3 regions of the Sphingomonas sp. R86520 genome follow, and region 2 is predicted to be linked to each of the others. Evidence: riboswitches for the same ligand, from Rfam matches in the RefSeq annotation. Region 2 holds a riboswitch; each other region holds the start of a gene.
The links. Region 2 has a riboswitch for cobalamin ahead of cobW (cobalamin biosynthesis protein CobW). Riboswitches for the same ligand answer to the same signal wherever they lie in the genome.

Region 1: another riboswitch for cobalamin. It lies ahead of SJY41_RS11895 (TonB-dependent receptor plug domain-containing protein); the one in region 2 lies ahead of cobW (cobalamin biosynthesis protein CobW).
Region 3: another riboswitch for cobalamin. It lies ahead of SJY41_RS06630 (TonB-dependent receptor); the one in region 2 lies ahead of cobW (cobalamin biosynthesis protein CobW).

The regions. Positions count from the first base shown of each region.
Region 1 covers NZ_JAXHBZ010000001.1:2,612,496-2,618,143, forward strand. The annotation lists gene SJY41_RS11890 (ABC transporter substrate-binding protein) at 1-314, opposite strand, end outside; gene SJY41_RS11895 (TonB-dependent receptor plug domain-containing protein) at 311-2,209, opposite strand; cobalamin riboswitch at 2,323-2,539, opposite strand; gene SJY41_RS11900 (TonB-dependent receptor) at 2,575-4,638, opposite strand; gene SJY41_RS11905 (DUF4126 domain-containing protein) at 4,687-5,151, opposite strand; gene SJY41_RS11910 (SDR family NAD(P)-dependent oxidoreductase) at 5,297-5,648, shown strand, end outside.
Region 2 covers NZ_JAXHBZ010000001.1:1,009,645-1,015,292, reverse strand. The annotation lists gene SJY41_RS04865 (HoxN/HupN/NixA family nickel/cobalt transporter) at 1-1,038, shown strand, start outside; cobalamin riboswitch at 1,094-1,309, shown strand; gene cobW (cobalamin biosynthesis protein CobW) at 1,409-2,458, shown strand; gene cobN (cobaltochelatase subunit CobN) at 2,467-5,648, shown strand, end outside.
Region 3 covers NZ_JAXHBZ010000001.1:1,445,322-1,450,969, reverse strand. The annotation lists gene SJY41_RS06640 (alpha/beta fold hydrolase) at 1-654, shown strand, start outside; partial or broken gene SJY41_RS06635 (IS481 family transposase) at 753-904, opposite strand; gene SJY41_RS06630 (TonB-dependent receptor) at 945-2,984, opposite strand; cobalamin riboswitch at 3,153-3,389, opposite strand; gene SJY41_RS06625 (dihydrofolate reductase family protein) at 3,798-4,463, opposite strand; gene SJY41_RS06620 (glycoside hydrolase family 2 TIM barrel-domain containing protein) at 4,863-5,648, opposite strand, start outside.

The DNA of each region.
Region 1 (5,648 bases), 1.6 Mb from region 2:
AACCCGGCCCGCGCGTACGCCGCCTGGGTAGCAGGCGGCGTATAGGTGCTGGCGATGACGAGGTCGGGGTGCAGCGCAATCACCTCCTCGGCGGTCCCCGCGGTCGCACGATAACGCCGCGCGACGTCGAGCGGGATCGAGGTCGCGGACGGATCCTGCGAATACCGGCTGATCGCGGCGATCCGCGCGGGCGGCAGGATCCGGACCAGCACCGAATCCACGCACGGGTTGGTCGAGACGATCCCCCCGCCCCCGCTCGGCGGTGCTGCACAGCCCCCGAGCAGCAGGGCGGCAAGGATCGGCCCCAGCCTCACTTCAGGCGCAACCGCACGCCGCCATACGCCGCCCGGCCATAGGTGCCGTAGCCGGTGACTGTCTGATAGCTCGCGTCGGTGACGTTATCGACGCGACCGTAGATCGCGAACCGCTCACCGATCGGAAACTCCGCGCGGACGCCGCCGATCGCATACCCATCGATCCGCGTCGTATTGGCGGCGTCGTTGAAGCTGTCGTCGACCATCGTCACGGTGCCGCCGATCGAGAGCCCGAACGGGAACCGGTAATCGGCGTTGACGCTGGCGGTCTGCTGCGGACGGCGCGCAAGTTCGTTGCCGTAATTCGCGCCGATCGAGCGGTTCTCGGTGTGGATGTAGCTGTAGTTGGCGGTGAGCGTCAGCGCATCGACCGGACGCAGCGCCAGCGTGAATTCGACCCCGTCCGCCTCGGCGCGCGCGACGTTGTTGTACACACCGAACGGGCGATCGACGCAGATCGAGCCAATTGTCGCCTGCTCCGCCGGACTGCAGTCGCGGAAGTCGATCTGGTTGCGCGTGCGGCGATTGAAGTACGTCACGCCGACGCGGGCGCGGTTATCCAGAAACGCCTGTTCGACGCCGACATCGAAGTTGCGCGCGGTCTCCGGATCGAGGTCGCGGTTCCCGTAATCCGAGAAGAGCTGGTACAGCGTCGGCGCCTTGAACCCTTCGCCATAGCTCGCGCGGACGGTGGTACCGGTGCGCAGCGCCAGTGCCGCATTCGCACCGAACGTGGTGTGGTTGCCGAAATCCTCGTGATCGTCGTTGCGGACGCCGCCGGTCAGCGTGAGGATGTCGAGCGGCTTAACGATCAGTTGGCCGTAAACGCTGGTGATCCCGGTATCGGCATAGGTGAAACCGTCGTTGAAGCGGCTGTTCTCGCGCTCGACGCCGGCGACGACGCGGACTTGGTCGAGCGGACGGAAGTCGCCCTGATATTCGTAGCGCTCGCTGCGGCCGCGGCCGATGAACGACGGGTCCGCGCCGAACGCCGGTTCGTAATTGTCGCGGTTGATGTCGGCGATCGTGAACGCGACCCGGTTGTTGAACCGTCCGTCGGCGAAGTTCGCGTGAAGGCCCGCATAGCCGTAAAGCTCCTGCGTCTTGCTGTAGTCGGCGGTGTCGGCGAACTCATATGTCGGCGCCGGGAAGCCATCCAATTCGACCCGGCTGTCCGCGAAATACCCGCGCAGGTCGAGGCCGATCCCAGGCGTGAACTCGACGCCCAGCCGCCCGGTCGCGCCATATTGACGGTACCCGTCCCGCTCCGTGCCGTCGGCCGCCGACGAGATGCCGTCGGTCTTCAGATAGCCGCCGGTCAGCGATCCCGACACCGGCCCCTTCGCGCCCGACACGCCCGCACTCGCGAACACGCTGTCGGCATAGCCATATTCCGCATTGGCGCGTGCCTGAACGCCTTCGGTCGGCGCGGCGGTGATGATATTGACGACACCGCCGATCGCCTGGCTGCCCCATGGCACCGAGTTCGGCCCGCGCAACACTTCGATCCGCTCGACCGAACTGGACAGAAGATTGCCGAAATCGAAGCCGCCGCCGGTCGACGAGGGATCGTTGACGCGCACGCCGTCGATCACGACCAGAGTCTGGTCGGATTCGGCGCCGCGGATCCGCACGCCGGTCAGCGCACCCAGCGTGCCGTTGCGCGTGACTGTGACACCCGGCGTGGTCGCGAGCAGATCGGACACGACGACGGTCTGGCGACGCTCGATCTCGGCGCGGTCGATCACGGTCACCGCCTGACCGACTTCGCTCGCGGGCTGCGCGACGCGGGTCGCGGTCACGACGAGTTCGGGCGCGTCACTGTCGGGAATGTCCTGCGCATAGGCCGGCGATGCGATCAGCGCCGCGCTCAGGAGAAGGAAGAATTTCGTCATGGGGTACGTCCTGCAAAACCACCCGCGACCATTCGCGGAGCGGCAGACGTCTCTCGCTCGAGGGAACCCCGTTTGATCGGGACACTCGTCCGCGCCGGAGCACCCGCCCGCGCAGTGGATCGACCGTGAACGGCAGGTCTCCTGGCTTCCGGGTCATCGTGACCACCCCGCCTTCCCGGATCGAAACCCAGTGGCCTAATCGGGGTGGCCGCTATCCGGTCACAGTTGCGGGGACAGCGCCGGTCTTGCGGACTTGGGTCCTGAAGACCTTTCCGCGCACCGGCTTCCCTTTTGATCCCGTCACCGGGAACCCTTCACGCCGTTGCCATTAGTCGCGGCCCGGACACGGGTCAACGCGCACCGGTTCAACGGATGCCGTAGCGCAACCCGACCCAGATCGTCCGCGGCGTTGCGCGCTCGACGATGTTCGCGCCGCTGATCCCCGCCTCGACCCGCTCGTTGAACACATTCTCGCCGCGCAGTTCGGCGACCAGCGAGCGCATGATCGGCACCGCCGCATACGCATCCAGCGTCGTCGCTGGATCGAGCACCCGCGTATTCTGGTCGTCGTCATATTGCTGGCCGATATGCCGCACGGTCAGCGACAGCGCCGCCGCATCGTGCCGCCAGTCGATCGTCCCCGACACCTGGTCGCGCGGTGTCTGCGCCGGTCGCAAGCCATCGAGCGCGGCGGTAATGCCGGAGCCCTCGACCGTCGAGTTGGTATGCGACCACGATGCCTGCACGCCGAACGGCCCCGGTCGATACGACGCATCCAGCTCGAACCCATGCGCGCGGATCGCATCGAGGTTCTGGCGGATGCGGTAGGTCGTCACGCCCGGTAAGACCTGCGTCGGAGTGGTCGTCGTCACGTTGGCGATCGCATCCTTCAGCCGGTTGTAGAAATACGTCGCGGCGATGCTGACCCCCGGCGCAGGCGTCAGCGTCACGCCGCCTTCGACCCCGGTCAGCCGCTCCGGCGACAACACGGCATTCGCCGCCGTCGCATCGTTGCCGACGCGGAACGGGCGATACAGTTCGTTGAGCGTCGGCAACCGCCACCCGCGATAGCCGGCGGCGCGCACCGTAATCGCGTCGAGCGGCTTGTACGCGATCCCCGCACGCCCCGTCGTCTCGCTGCCATTGCGGTCGGCGTAGCGCAGATTGGTCAACGCGGTGCCGCCCGCCAGCGGGCGTTCGGACAAATAGCCGCCGTCGATCGACCACCAGTCAATCCGCCCGCCGAGGCTGAAGGTGAAGTCGCCCGCGACCAGGCTGCCGTCGGCGAACACGCCGGTCGTCGTCGTGCTTCCGCCCGCCTCGCGCCGCCGTGTCGGCACAGTGTTCACGAAGGTATAGAGTTCCTGCGTCTTGCCGCTGACGTCGCGGATATCCGAGCCGAGGCGCAACGTGATGCTCTCGCCCAAGGGCGGCGCAATCTCGATCCGTCCGCCAAGCCCGGTCGCCGGCGTATTATACTGGTTCAGCGACTGGATCGCGGTCGTCCGCGTGGCATTGATGCTGTTGAAGCTGCTCGCGAACGCCCGCGTCTGCAGATAGGCAAGCGCCGAATACCCCCAGTTCCCGCGGCCGATCAGGCGGATGCTGGCGTCGGCGCCTTCGCTCTTGTTGTCGGTAAAGTCGCTGCCTCGGTCGCGCCTGTCGGTGAACGCGCTCGCATTCATCTGCAATTCGGTCTTCGCACCGACACCCACGACGGTCCGCAGCGCACCCGAGGCCTGCTCGTACGGTGCCGCCCGATCGACGATGCCGCGGCTTTCCTCGACCGTCGGGGTAAAGCCATCGCCGCGCGCATACGCGCCCGACAACGTCGCGAACCCCGATCCACGAACCAGTGCTGCGGATCCTTGCGCGTCGACCGAGTCGCGGCTGCCGTATGCGACGCTGCCCTGGAACGGCGTCAGTTGATCGGGAGTCGCGCTCTCCAGCTCGACGGTGCCGGCCAGTGCACCGGGTCCCTGGTACCCGCTACCGCCGCCGCGCGTGACGCGGATCCGTCCGAGCCGGCCAGTGGCATACGCCGGAAACGCGATCCATCCGCCGAACGGATCCGCCTGCGGTACGCCGTCGAAGATCAGCAGCGCGCGGCTCGACGCATTGCCGCCGATCCCGCGCAGCGAAATACCCTGGCTGGTCGGGTTGGCACTGCGAGAATCAGATCGGCGGAACTGCTGGAGCCCCGCGACATCGGCCAGCACGCTCTCCAGCCGGTTGCTCGCATTAGCCTGGATCCGATCGCGATCGATCGTGACGATGTCGTACGCACGATCGCCTGGCGCATCGGCAAGCCCGCGCCCGGTGACGACGATGTCAGCCGACTGGTCAGCAGGCGCGACGGTCGTTTGCGCGACCGCGCTCCCGGACGAAATCAAGACGAAGGCGAGCGTGGAGAATGAGATACGGATCATCACCGCCGCATGGCAGCTTTTCCGCTCGCCCGGAATACACCTCCGAGGTCAGGCCGCGCCGAGTTTCGCCGCGTTGCGGGCAATCGCCGCCGCACCCGTCAGAACAACCGCATCTTCCACGAACCCCGTCGGCGTCTGGCCATACTGCGACATCGCCGCCATCCTCGCGCGCCAGCCGGGATAGGATGCCGCCACGGCGGTCAGGCCGCCGACGGCCGCGCCCAGCCAACGCTGACGACGCGGCACGAGCGCGGCGCCCGCGATCGCCGACGTCACGAATCGCGCGGCAAGGCCGATCGGAACGATGCGGTCCGGGGCGGTCTTCTGCTTGTCCCCCGCCATCTCACCGATCGCCAGCGCCAGCGCGCCCGCCGCGACGGCGGGATGCGACAGCAGTTTCGGTGCGCCGTTGTCGGTGGGCAGTTCGTCCCGAGCGGCTGCAATGGCCACCGCAGCGAGCGGCGTCATCGCACGCTGGCCACCGACAAGGCCCATCAGGAAGGATGCGAGCATGGTGATCTCCGAAAAACAGGTTCGTCGCACTAACGCGCGCGGGGCCGGCCGGGGTCCGCCGCCGATCTCGTTGATTCGGCAAGGAAACCGCCAGGCCCGTCGGTCGTTCATCGCGGTATCTTCCAAAGCTTCAGGACACAGATCGATGAGATTCGATGGTAAGATCATACTGATCACCGGCGCCGCGTCGGGCATCGGTGAGGGTGCCGCACGTCGCTTCGCCGCGGAGGGCGCGACGCTCGTACTCGGCGACAAGGACGCGGACGGCCTCGCGAAGGTCGCCGCCAGCCTCGACGGCACGACCGTCGAAACGCTCGAAACCGACGTCTCCGACATGGCCGCTTGCGAGGCGCTGGTCGCCCGCGCGGTCGACAAGTTCGGCCGCATCGACGTGCTCGTCAACGATGCCGGCGTCGACCATCTCGGCAAGCTCGACGAGGGCGACCTCTCCGAATTCACCAAGGTCATCGAGACCGACCTCTACGGCGTCGTCCATA
Region 2 (5,648 bases):
CCGGTCGAAAGGCCGACGCGCGCCGCCACCCGCAAGCGGATCCGCTGGATGTTCGCAGGCCTGGTCGTTGCCAACATCGCCGCCTGGGGCTGGGCATTTTCGCTATTTCACGCGCAACCGCTGATGCTGGGCACCGCGCTGCTCGCCTGGGGGCTCGGCCTGCGCCACGCGGTCGACGCGGATCACATCGCCGCGATCGACAACGTGACGCGCAAGCTCATGCAGGACGGCCAGCGCCCGATCGCAGTCGGCTTCTGGTTCGCGATCGGCCATTCCGGCATCGTCCTGATCGCGGCCGTCGCGATCGCCTTCACCGCCAGCGCACTGTCGCAGTTCGAGGCGTTCAAACAGGTCGGCGGCGTGGTCGCCACTATCGTCTCCGCCGTGTTCCTGTTCACGATCGCGGCGATGAACCTGATCATCCTGCGCTCGGTCTGGCGCACCTTCGGCCATGTTCGCAGCGGCGGTACCTATGTCGAGGAAGACCTCGACCTGCTGCTCGGCAATCGCGGCCTGCTCGCGCGGCTGTTCCGCCCGATGTTCCGGCTGGTCACGCGAAGCTGGCACATGGCACCGCTCGGCTTCCTGTTCGGGCTGGGCTTCGACACGGCGACGGAGGTCGCGATCCTCGGGCTTTCCGCGAGCCAAGCCGCCGACGGCCTCTCGATCGGCACCGTCCTCGTGCTCCCGGTCCTGTTCGCGACCGGCATGGCGCTGGTCGATACCGCGGACGGGGTCGTCATGCTCGGCGCCTACGAATGGGCGTTTGTGAAGCCGATCCGCAAACTCTATTACAACATCACCATCACGCTGATCTCCGCCATAGTCGCGATCGCGATCGGCGGGATCGAGACGCTGGCGCTGCTCGGCACGAAGCTCGGCCTGTCCGGCGGCGTGTGGGACGTCGCCGCGGCGCTCGGCGAGAACTTCAACGGCCTGGGCTTCGCGATCATAGGCCTGTTCGTGCTCTGCTGGGTGCTGAGCTTCGCGATCTACCGCTGGAAACGCTTCGACGAGATCGAAGTCGTGCACGGATAGCTGGCGGCCGGTCGCAAAGTCCTTTAGGTCGCGCCTTCGAGGGTCGGTTGGACCGAACCTCACAGATCGCGCCGGTGCCCTTCGGGGCTTGAATGGGAATGCGGTGCGGAAGGGTTCGCTCCTCCAATGCCGCGGCTGTCCCTGCAACTGTAAGCGGTGAGCGACACGCACGCGCCCTTTTACGGGGCAGCCACTGGGCGAAATCCTGGGAAGGTGTGCGAAGAGCTTCGACCCGCGAGCCAGGAGACCTGCCAGCGCAACGGTCGCTCTTGCCATGATCCAGGGGGTGGTCACGGCACGGTACTCCGTCTGAGCGACGAACAGGCGCGGCTGCAAGGTCGTGCGTGCGTGTGCTCGAAGGAGAATAAGAATGTCCGACCGTTCGCCCGATCTGGCCAAGGTCCCCGTCACCATCGTCACCGGCTTCCTCGGCGCCGGCAAGACCACCCTCATCAGCCACCTGATCCGCAACGCGAACGGCCGCCGCCTCGCCGTCGTCGTCAACGAATTCGGCACGCTCGGCATCGACGGCGACATCCTCAAGGGTTGCGCGATCCCCGATTGCCCGGCCGAGAACGTGATCGAACTCGCGAACGGCTGCATCTGCTGCACGGTCGCGGACGACTTCATCCCGACCGTCGAGGCATTGCTCGCGCTCGACCCGCGCCCCGATCACATCCTGATCGAGACGTCCGGCCTCGCGCTGCCCAAGCCGCTGCTGAAGGCATTCGACTGGCCCGCGATCCGATCGCGCATCACCGTCGACGGCGTCATCGCGCTCGCCGATGCCGAGGCGGTCGCCGCCGGCCGCTTCGCGCCAGACGTCGCGGCACTGGACGCCCAGCGCGCCGCCGATCCGAGTGTCGATCACGAGACTCCGCTCTCGGAGGTGTTCGAGGACCAGCTCGCCTGCGCCGACCTCGTTCTGCTGACCAAGGTCGATCTCGCCGGCCCCGAGGGGGTCGCCAAGGCGCGCGCGGTGATCGCCGCCGAGTCCGCAAGGCCGCTTCCGGTGATCGACCTGACCGACGGCATCATCGATCCGCGCGTGATCCTCGGCCTCAACGCCGCTGCCGAGGACGACATCGCCAGTCGCCCCTCGCACCACGACGGCGAGGACGATCACGAGCATGACGATTTCGACAGCGTCGTCGTCGAACTGGGCGAGATCGCCGACCCCGCGGACCTTACCGCGAAGATCGAAGCGCTCGCTCGCACCGCCGACATCCTCCGCGTGAAGGGCTATGCCGCGGTCACCGGAAAGCCGATGCGGCTCCTCGTCCAAGCAGTCGGCGCGCGCGTCCGCACGCAGTATGATCGCCTTTGGCGTGCCGACGAGCCGCGCCGCACGCAGCTCGTGGTGATCGCCGAGCACGACCGTATCGACGAGGCCCGCATCAAGGCCGCGCTGGACGCCTGAGGCCCAAGATGCACGTCGTCTTCCGCGAGACCCATGGGCTGGAGGAAAGCGCGGTCCCACAGGACCTCGCCCAATCCCCGGCGGATCTCGTCGTCCTGTCCTTCTCCGACGGCGACCTCGGCGCGTTCGCCGCAGGCTGGAGACGTGCGGACGCCCTCGGAAGCCGCTTACCCTCGCTCCGCCTCGCCAACCTGACCGCACTCCAGCACCCGCTCTCGGTCGACACCTATGTCGAACAGACGCTGGCGGGCGCGAAGGGCATCCTGATCCGGCTGATCGGCGGGCGCTCCTATTGGAGCTACGGCCTGCAACAGGTCGAAAACCTCGCGCGGGAGAACCGCATCGCGCTCGCCGTCCTCGCTGCAGACGGCCGGATAGACATGCGCCTCGACGCCGCCTCGACCATCCCGCTCTCGACGCTGCGGCGCCTCGCCCAGCTTTGCGACACCGGTGGCGCGGTCGCAGCGCAGGCGGCACTAGCGCAATTCGCGCTGGCGTCTGGCTGCTACGCCGGTCCCGTCACCGGGGTCCGCGCGATCGCCGACGTCGGTGGCTGGCAGCTTCACGACGGCGCGACGTGCCCGGCCGCCTTCGCCATGAACGCGCGACGTTCGCGCATACTGCTCGTCTTCTACCGCTCCTATCTCACTGCCGCCGACCTACACCCGATCGAAGCACTCCACGCCGCACTGACCGCGCGCGGCTTCGACGTCATCGGCCTGTTCGCACCGTCATTGAAAGCCCCAGACGCAGCCGGCTGGCTAACCCGCTGGGTGGAAGCTTTGAAACCCGCCGCGATCGTCAACGCCACCGCCTTTTCCGCCCGCGGTGCCACCGACACCACACCGCTGGACGCCGCCAACGTCCCGGTCTTCCAGATTGCGCTGGCCACCTCCGATCGTGCAGCTTGGGCGGGCGCGACGCGAGGCCTGTCGCCCGCCGACCTCGCCATGCACGTCGTCCTCCCCGAAGTGGACGGCCGCCTGTTCGCCGGCGTCGCCAGCTTCAAGGAAGCCGCCGCGCGTGATGGTGACCTCGAATATACCCGCCGCGAACACCGTGCGGACCCAGCCCGCATCACCGCGATCGCCGCCCGCATCGAAGCCCGGACGAGCCTCGCCAGCAAACCGGTCGCCGAGCACCGCCTCGCGATCGTCCTCTCGACCTACCCCGGCAAGACCTACCAGATGGCCCACGCCGTCGGTCTGGACGCGCTCGCCTCCACGCAGGCGATCCTCGCCGACCTCACCGAAGCCGGCTACGCGATCATTCCCGAAACCGGCGACCTCGCCACGTCCCGGATCCACTGGTCACTCACCGAGTACCGCGCATCGCTCGCGTACCTCCCCAAAGCCCTCCGCGAAGATCTCCATCAAACCTGGGGCGAACCTACCGAGGACTTTACCTTCACCGCGATCGACCAGGGCGGGGCGCTCGTCGCCCTCCAACCCGAACGCGGCCGAACCGAGCACCGTGCGGAAGAATATCACGACCTCTCGCGCTGCCCCTGCCACGCCTATGTCGCCTTCTACCTGTGGCTTCGCACCCGCGGCACCGACGCGCTGGTCCATGTCGGCGCGCACGGCACGCTGGAATGGTTGCCCGGCAAGTCGGTCGCGCTGTCGGACGCCTGCTGGCCCGAAGCCCTCACTGGCGCGACGCCCGTCATCTACCCATTCATCGTCAACGACCCCGGCGAAGCGGCCCAGGCCAAGCGCCGGATCGGCGCCGTCACGCTCGGTCACGTCCCGCCGCCGCTCGAACGCACCCGTGCCGGCGCCGGCCTCGGCCGCCTCGAAGCGCTGCTCGACGAATTCTCCAATGCCGACGGCCTCGACCCGGCGCGGCGCGACCGTCTGCAACGCGACATCCGCGACGAAGCCAGCGCCACGGGGCTCGCCGCAACCCTTGGCCTGGACGACGTACAGTCGCAGTCGGAGGCCATCACCCGCATCGACACGTTCGTGTGCGATGTGAAGGAGAGCCAGTATGGCGACGGCCTCCACATCTACGGCCGCGGCGAGCAAGGCGAAGCCGAACGCGCCGGACTGCTGTCGGCGCTTCGAGGCGAGCGTGTCGCAGCCGGCCCCTCCGGCTCGCCGTGGCGAGGCCGCGCCGACGTCCTACCGACTGGCCGCAACCTCTACACCACCGACCCCCGCGCGGTCCCGTCGCGCGCCGCCCATACCCAGGGCGTGAAGCTCGCCGAAGAGCTAGTCCGTCGTCATCTGCAGGATCAGGGCGACTACCCGCGCACCCTCGTCGTCGACCTGTGGGCGTCCGCGACGATGCGTACCGCGGGCGAGGAGTTCGCGATGGCGCTCCACCTGCTCGGCGCGGAACCGGTCTGGGACATGCAGTCCGACCGCGTCACGGGCGTCGAGATCCTCCCGCTTGCCAGTTTCGATCGCCCACGCATCGACGTCACCCTGCGCGTATCCGGCCTGTTCCGGGATGCCTTCCCGACACTCTGCACGATGTTCGGCCAAGCCGTCCGTGCGCTCGGCGCACGCGACGAGCCCGCGGACTGGAACCCGTTCGTCGGCCGGACGCCAACCCCGCGCGTCTACGGCCCCGAACCCGGCCGCTACGGCCTGAGGATGGGCGACGCCGCCGAAACCTACACGCCGGAAGCGCGCCTGATTGCCGGCAAGGCCTGGCTATCCGCCTCCAGCCACGCGCTCGATGACGGCACCGACAGCTTCGACCCGATCGGCATCCGCGACCGTGTCGCCGCTGCGGACGCCTTCGTCCACGTCCAGGACCTGCCCGAAACCGACCTGCTGCTCGCCGCAGACTATGCCGCGCACGAAGCAGGCTTCGCCGCCGCGCAATCGGTCGCCGGCGGGAACGCCGTCCTCTACCATCTCGACGCGCGAGACCCGTCTCGAGCCAAGGCGCGCCCGCTCAAGGAGGAGATCGCCCGCGTCGTCCACGCCCGCGCAGCCCACGCCGGCTGGGTGGACGGCATGATGCGCCACGGCTTCCGCGGCGGGGCGGAGATCGCCGCCACGCTCGATCACCTTGGCGCGTTCGCGCACCTCGCCGGCGCAGTCCGGCCCGAACTGATCGACCTCTATTACGTCGCTACCCTGGGCCGCGAAGACGTCCACGCCTTCCTCGCCGCGGCGAACCCCGTCGCACTGGCGGCGATGCAGGCGCGGTTCGCCGCGCTCCATGCCGCAGACCT
Region 3 (5,648 bases), 440 kb from region 2:
ACACCGTTCATACCGAAGGTCGAAGATTATGCGCAGGGCATCACGCCCGTGCTTGACGCCCTGGGGATCGATCGCGCGTCGATCGTCGGTCACCACACGGGTGCCCTGGTCGCAACCGAGGTTGCCATTCAATTTGCCAACCGTGTGGATAAACTCATCCTCAACGGCCCGTTGCCGCTCACCGAAGAGGAGCGAGCCGACTATCTGGCATCGGGCCATCAATGGGAGCTAGGCTTTGGTCCGCGTCCCGGTGGCACGCATCTGACCGAACTGTTTGCAATCCGTGACGGTTTTGCAGCGGGCACGGTCTCTCCCGAGCGCTTGAGTGATTACGTCGTTCAAGCGTTTTCAGGGCGAGGTGCATTCTGGTGGGGTCATCATGCTGCCTTCCAGTATCGTCATGAGGAGAGTTTGGCGAAGATAACGCAGCCCGCAATGATCCTCACCAACACGGGCGATATGATTTATCCGATGGCACATCGCGCGCACAAGATCCGCCCCGACTTCGCGTTCGCGGAACTGCAGGGCGGCGGCGTTGATATTGTTGATCAGCAGCCCGAAGCTTGGGTAGAAATAGTCGCCATGTACGTCGGTACTAGCCGCGTAGCTGATTCCTCGCAGGGAAACCAACAAGAGCACCGAGTAATAAACTGACGGAGCCCTGCCACCTCGAAGAACGAGCGCGGATCGGCCATAAATCCACCCATTAACCGCTCAGACAGCACTTCGACCGCTAAGCGTGCCGTCCAACCGATGAAACTGTCTGGCTCTGACGTCCAGCTTTTGGCGATGTATTCGTAAGGCGTAAGGCCACTGAGCGTTTTGAGCCGATGGGCGAAATTGTAGGCCGCCATCAAGTCGGCGAAGTGACCCGTAGTTGCTCGTGGATCTCATAGTGAAGGCGATCGCCAGCTCCCCCTAAGCTGGCGATCATCTTGCATCTTCTAGAAGTTCACTCGGGCACCTAGGCGCAAGGTGCGCGGCTCTACTACGCGGCTCAGCCGGCCCTCGGTCGGTCCCGAAATATCGACCGAGGGAATGTAGGATTCGTAGAAATAGGCAATGTCCTTGTCATGGCTGTCCAGGATGTTGAGTACCTCGCCATAAACGTCGAACCGTCCAATCTTGCGGGCGGCCCGGACGTTGACGACGGTACTTCCAGAGTCCCGGACGCTGTTGTCATCGAGCAGCGGGTAGGGCCCGAGATGACGGACACGCACGCTGGCCTCCCACGGATCGAGCACCAACGCGATCCCGGCGGATGCGGCGTTCTCGAAGGCGTTGGGAATGCGGTCGCCGGTATCGTAGCGCGACCGGCTCGCCGTGTAGTTGCCATCGATCGCGAGCCACGGCCTGGGACGCCAGAACGCTACCAGTTCATAGCCGCGACGCCTGCTCGCGCCGGTCGGTTCGACCGCGTTGGAATCGCCGATGAACCGCAGTTCGCTGTCCACGTCGAGCCACCAATAGGTCGCAGTCAGCGTGACACCCGACAACTGCCACCGTGCGCCGACTTCACGGCCGCTGCCGCGGACCAGCACCGGCACCGGTGTTTCGACGTTGACCGCGCCGCGCACGTCGTTGGAGTGAAAGCCGCGACCCCAATTGCCGTAGAGTTCCAGCCAGGCAGTCGGTGAATAGGCAATCGATGCCTTCGGCGACAGGATCGTGTCGTCGCCGCTGCCCTCGCCCGCTACGACCGCCGCCGGATCCCGCGCCCGGACGACATAATGATAATAGTCGCCGCGGACTCCACCGATTAGGCGAAGCCCCGCAACCGGTGTCCAGGTCGCTTCGCCATACAGTGCTGCCGACGCTTCCTCGACATGGTAGCGGCCGATTGACGAGAGGAACGATCGCGCGCTGGTGCGATAAACACCGACGCTGCCGATATGGTCATAGCGTTCCTCAGTGCCGAGCGAGACGGCGAGGGTGGGTGCAAGCGTCCAACGCTTTTCGCCGCGCGCCCCGACGATCCAGCGTTTGTCGAACTGACGGATCTGCGCGCTGGTCCCATCCGGTTCGGTGTAGGTTGGATTCGAATACATCGACCAGTCGTAGAACTGGCCATAGAAATTGGCATGCCAATCGGGTTGGCGGACCGCGATGTTGCCTACGAGCCGGGTGGTCTCGCCGCGTGCAGTCGGATCGGGCGAGCAGAACACGTCCTCGCAGAGCGTGGTGCCAATGATCCGCTCGGGTATCTGTTCGGTCGGGCGCCAGGTCGCGCGATAGGCGTTGAACGAGGCCTCGATCTGGCCTGCGCCGGCTGGAGCGATATATTTTGCGAAGCCTGACACGTGTCGCAGGTGCTCGGGTTCTTGCCATGGCCCGTCATAGATCTTCGTCTGCGCGACAAGTGTGAGTTTACCGGCGCCGACACCGTCGATCGTGCCACCGGCGGCGATCCGGCCATAGCCGTAGGAGCCGCCCTCTACCGATAGAAAGGGTCGAGCGAGACCGTCGGTCGTCGTCATGTAAGCCGCGCCTGCCAGTGCGAAGTCACCGCCATCGGCGCGGTAGGGCCCTTTGCGGAAATCCTCACGCGCGACGATCTCGGGAATCAGCCCGTTGAGGTCGAGATAGCCCTGACCGTGGCCATGCGTCCGCAAATTCATCTGCACGCCGTCGATATAGGTCGTGAAGTCCGACCCGTGATCGAGATTGAAGCCGCGCAGAAAATACTGGTTGGCCTTGCCGCTGCCCGAATGCTGCGCGGCGACCATGCCGGGGATCGCTTCCAGCAGTTCGGCGACGCGCAGCAGCGGTCGAACGAGAAGGTCCGCCCCGGCAACCGTGCCCTCGCTTGCTGCGTGTGCGACGCCGATCTTCGCTTCGCCGCGACCGAACACGACGATGTCGATCGGTGACTGTGTCGATGCGCCCTCGGCCTCGTTTGCCTGAGCCCATCCAGGCGTCGTGATGCACATCGCGGCCAGCGCCGCGCATCCGAGCCATCCAGTGCGTGATTTCGATTCTTTCATGTCCGTCCCCCGTGCGCCAAGCAACTTCGGACGGGGGCGTCCGCTACGAACGGTCGGCGCGCGTCGGCAGGCGGACGCAAGCGCCCGCGACACGAACCGATGCGACCCCCGTCGCTCGTTCGTCGCTCAGACGGAAGAACCGTGCCCCGACCATCCCCTGGACCAAAGCAAGAGCGACCAGACGCTGGCAGGTCTCCTGGCTCACGGGTCGTCGCTCGATATACGGCCTTCCCGGATTCCGGCCGATAGGGCGTTGGTCCAGTGGCTGCGCCCTCCTGAGAGGGCGCGATGTACATCTCGCTCGCCGCTTACAGTTGCAGGGACAGCCTCGGCTTCGGGAGAGCGTCTCCCATACCGTGTTCCCTTTTAAGTCCCTTTCGGGACACCAGCGTGATCAATGTCAGACTGGTGATCCCAGCCTGACCTGTGCTGCGTACCTGTGATGATGCCGATCCGCAAGATTGCCGCGAACACATATAAAGATTTCCTTATATGTGTTCGACTTCTGCCAAAAGCTGCGACGCGTGAAGCGTCGCCTCCGCTAACACCTGAATTCGGAAGTTCTCAAAACAACATCTTTTCAAGCCATGCGGCAGGGCGCAGAATGTCCTCTATCTTCAGTCGCTTCCCACAGTGATCAGTCCTTCTGCATCCTTCCGCTCACAGATATGGCAGGAGAGACCATCAGTCTCGGGCGCCACATCGGCGGTATAGCATATCCACCCGAACGACCGTGTTCGCGCGGTTGTAACCCAGCACCGAGCATCCGCTTCTGGTTGAGCGCGTCTGGGGTCTGGGAGCACGGATTCGGGCTTACCAGGTCCCTTCGTTCATCCGCCGCTGCCGTTCGGTCTCCGCCGCGCTGGTGCTGGGGTGAGGATGGTTGATCCGCGGAACCGGCCCGGTCGGTAACCAGCGGGTGACGATCACGCCTTTCGTGCCAACTTGATGGTCGATCAGTCGCAGCGCACCTGACGGCGTGCCGTCGCCGAACAAGCGCTTGCCGGTCCCGAGCATGACGGGAAAGGTCATCAGCACCAGTTCGTCGATCAGTCCGGCAGCGAGCAACGGCGGGTAGAGCGTCGATGAACCCTGGATCAGCAAGTCGGGACCGTCGCTCTCTTTCAGCGCTCTGATGGCGGCAATGCCGTCGATCCGGTGGCTGTTCGCCCAACCGAGCGGCTGATCGCCACCGGTCACGACATATTTTTCTGCCGCCGTCAGCGCTGCACCCATGCCCGCCATCTCGCCGTCGACGAACGGCCAATAGGCTGCGAAGATATCGTAGGTCCGCCGCCCTAGGAGTAGCGCGTAAGGCGGGGTGAAGAGCGCGCCCAAAACCGGATCGATGACATCGTCGCCTATGCCGAACACCCAGCCGCCCTGGTCGAAGTCTCCGGTTGGATCTTCGGTTGGCCCCCCGGGCGCTTGCATCACGCCATCGAGCGATACGAACGCCGCACCGGTCAACTTGCGCATGGATCAAATCCTTTCGATGGACGTCTCACCAACTTCTATTCTCGACGGGAAGGGGTCGCGGGGCAAGAGCGCAATCGTACCTCTGCGGGCGTGAATGAGGGCCAGTATCAGGACACGGCGGAAGGACGCCGAACGTCAGCAACGCGGTCATCCGCCGGCGCGCGGTCTATACTGGCGGGAGTAGATTGCCGCCAAGTATAAGCCGTTCGATGTCGCGGCGCGAGAGCGCGCCGAACAGGCGGGCAGATCCGGCTGACTGATCGAAAAGGCGGTCGGCAACCACCATGTACGAGAGGCCGGACCCGCATGTACCGGTAAGCGGACAATACGGGATCTCGCGCTCGATCAAAGGCGCAGGGATTGCACCGATTAGGACCGAACTTTCGGTACGGGGGTCAGTCACCGAACTTTCGGTACGGGGGTCAGTCGTAGATTGAATCGAACGGGCGCTATCGGGACACGGTATTTGGGCAATGGACGGCCTTGTGCATTCCAGGTCGTGTCGCCGCCCAATCCCGATTGCAGCGCGTCTACCAGCACCGAAACATGGCCATGCGGCACGATATCCGTGCTCTTGCGCGTACCGGGCGCGCGTCGGGACAGATCCTCATAGGGGAACGCGAGCGCATTCATCGACAGCGGATGGTCGCCGGCCAGCCTCAGAGCGGTCTCGCCGTCGCCGTCGAGTGTCATCGAGCGGACGTCGCTCTTGGTACCCGTTTCCTGCGGACGCATGAAATTGTGGTTCTGGTCGGCGATGGCGCCGCGCCACAGGCCGATCGCCGCGCTGGTCTTGCGATCGGCGTAGTTCTCGTGCGGGCCGCGGCCGTACCATTCGACGGTCTTGAACCGGCTGGGTGCGGCGAACTGGAGGCCGATGCGGAGCGGGTCCGACAGGTCCGCCTTCAGCGGTGTGAATTCACCGGCAATGTCGACGCTGCCGTCGCCGCGCATCGTGTAGCGGCTGGTGAAGCGGACAGCCGCGTTACCCATGACATAGCGGACGGTGACCGCCGCTGCGCCCGAACCGATGCGCTCGGCCTTGACCAACTCGACCGTGCGCGTGGCCGACATCGCGAGCCACGGCGCATTCGCCGCCTCGCCCCGCGTGCCGATATCGTTGTCGGTCAGCGCCCGTGCGAAATTGGGCGCGCCACCGCTCAACAGTTCGTCTCCGCCGACGCG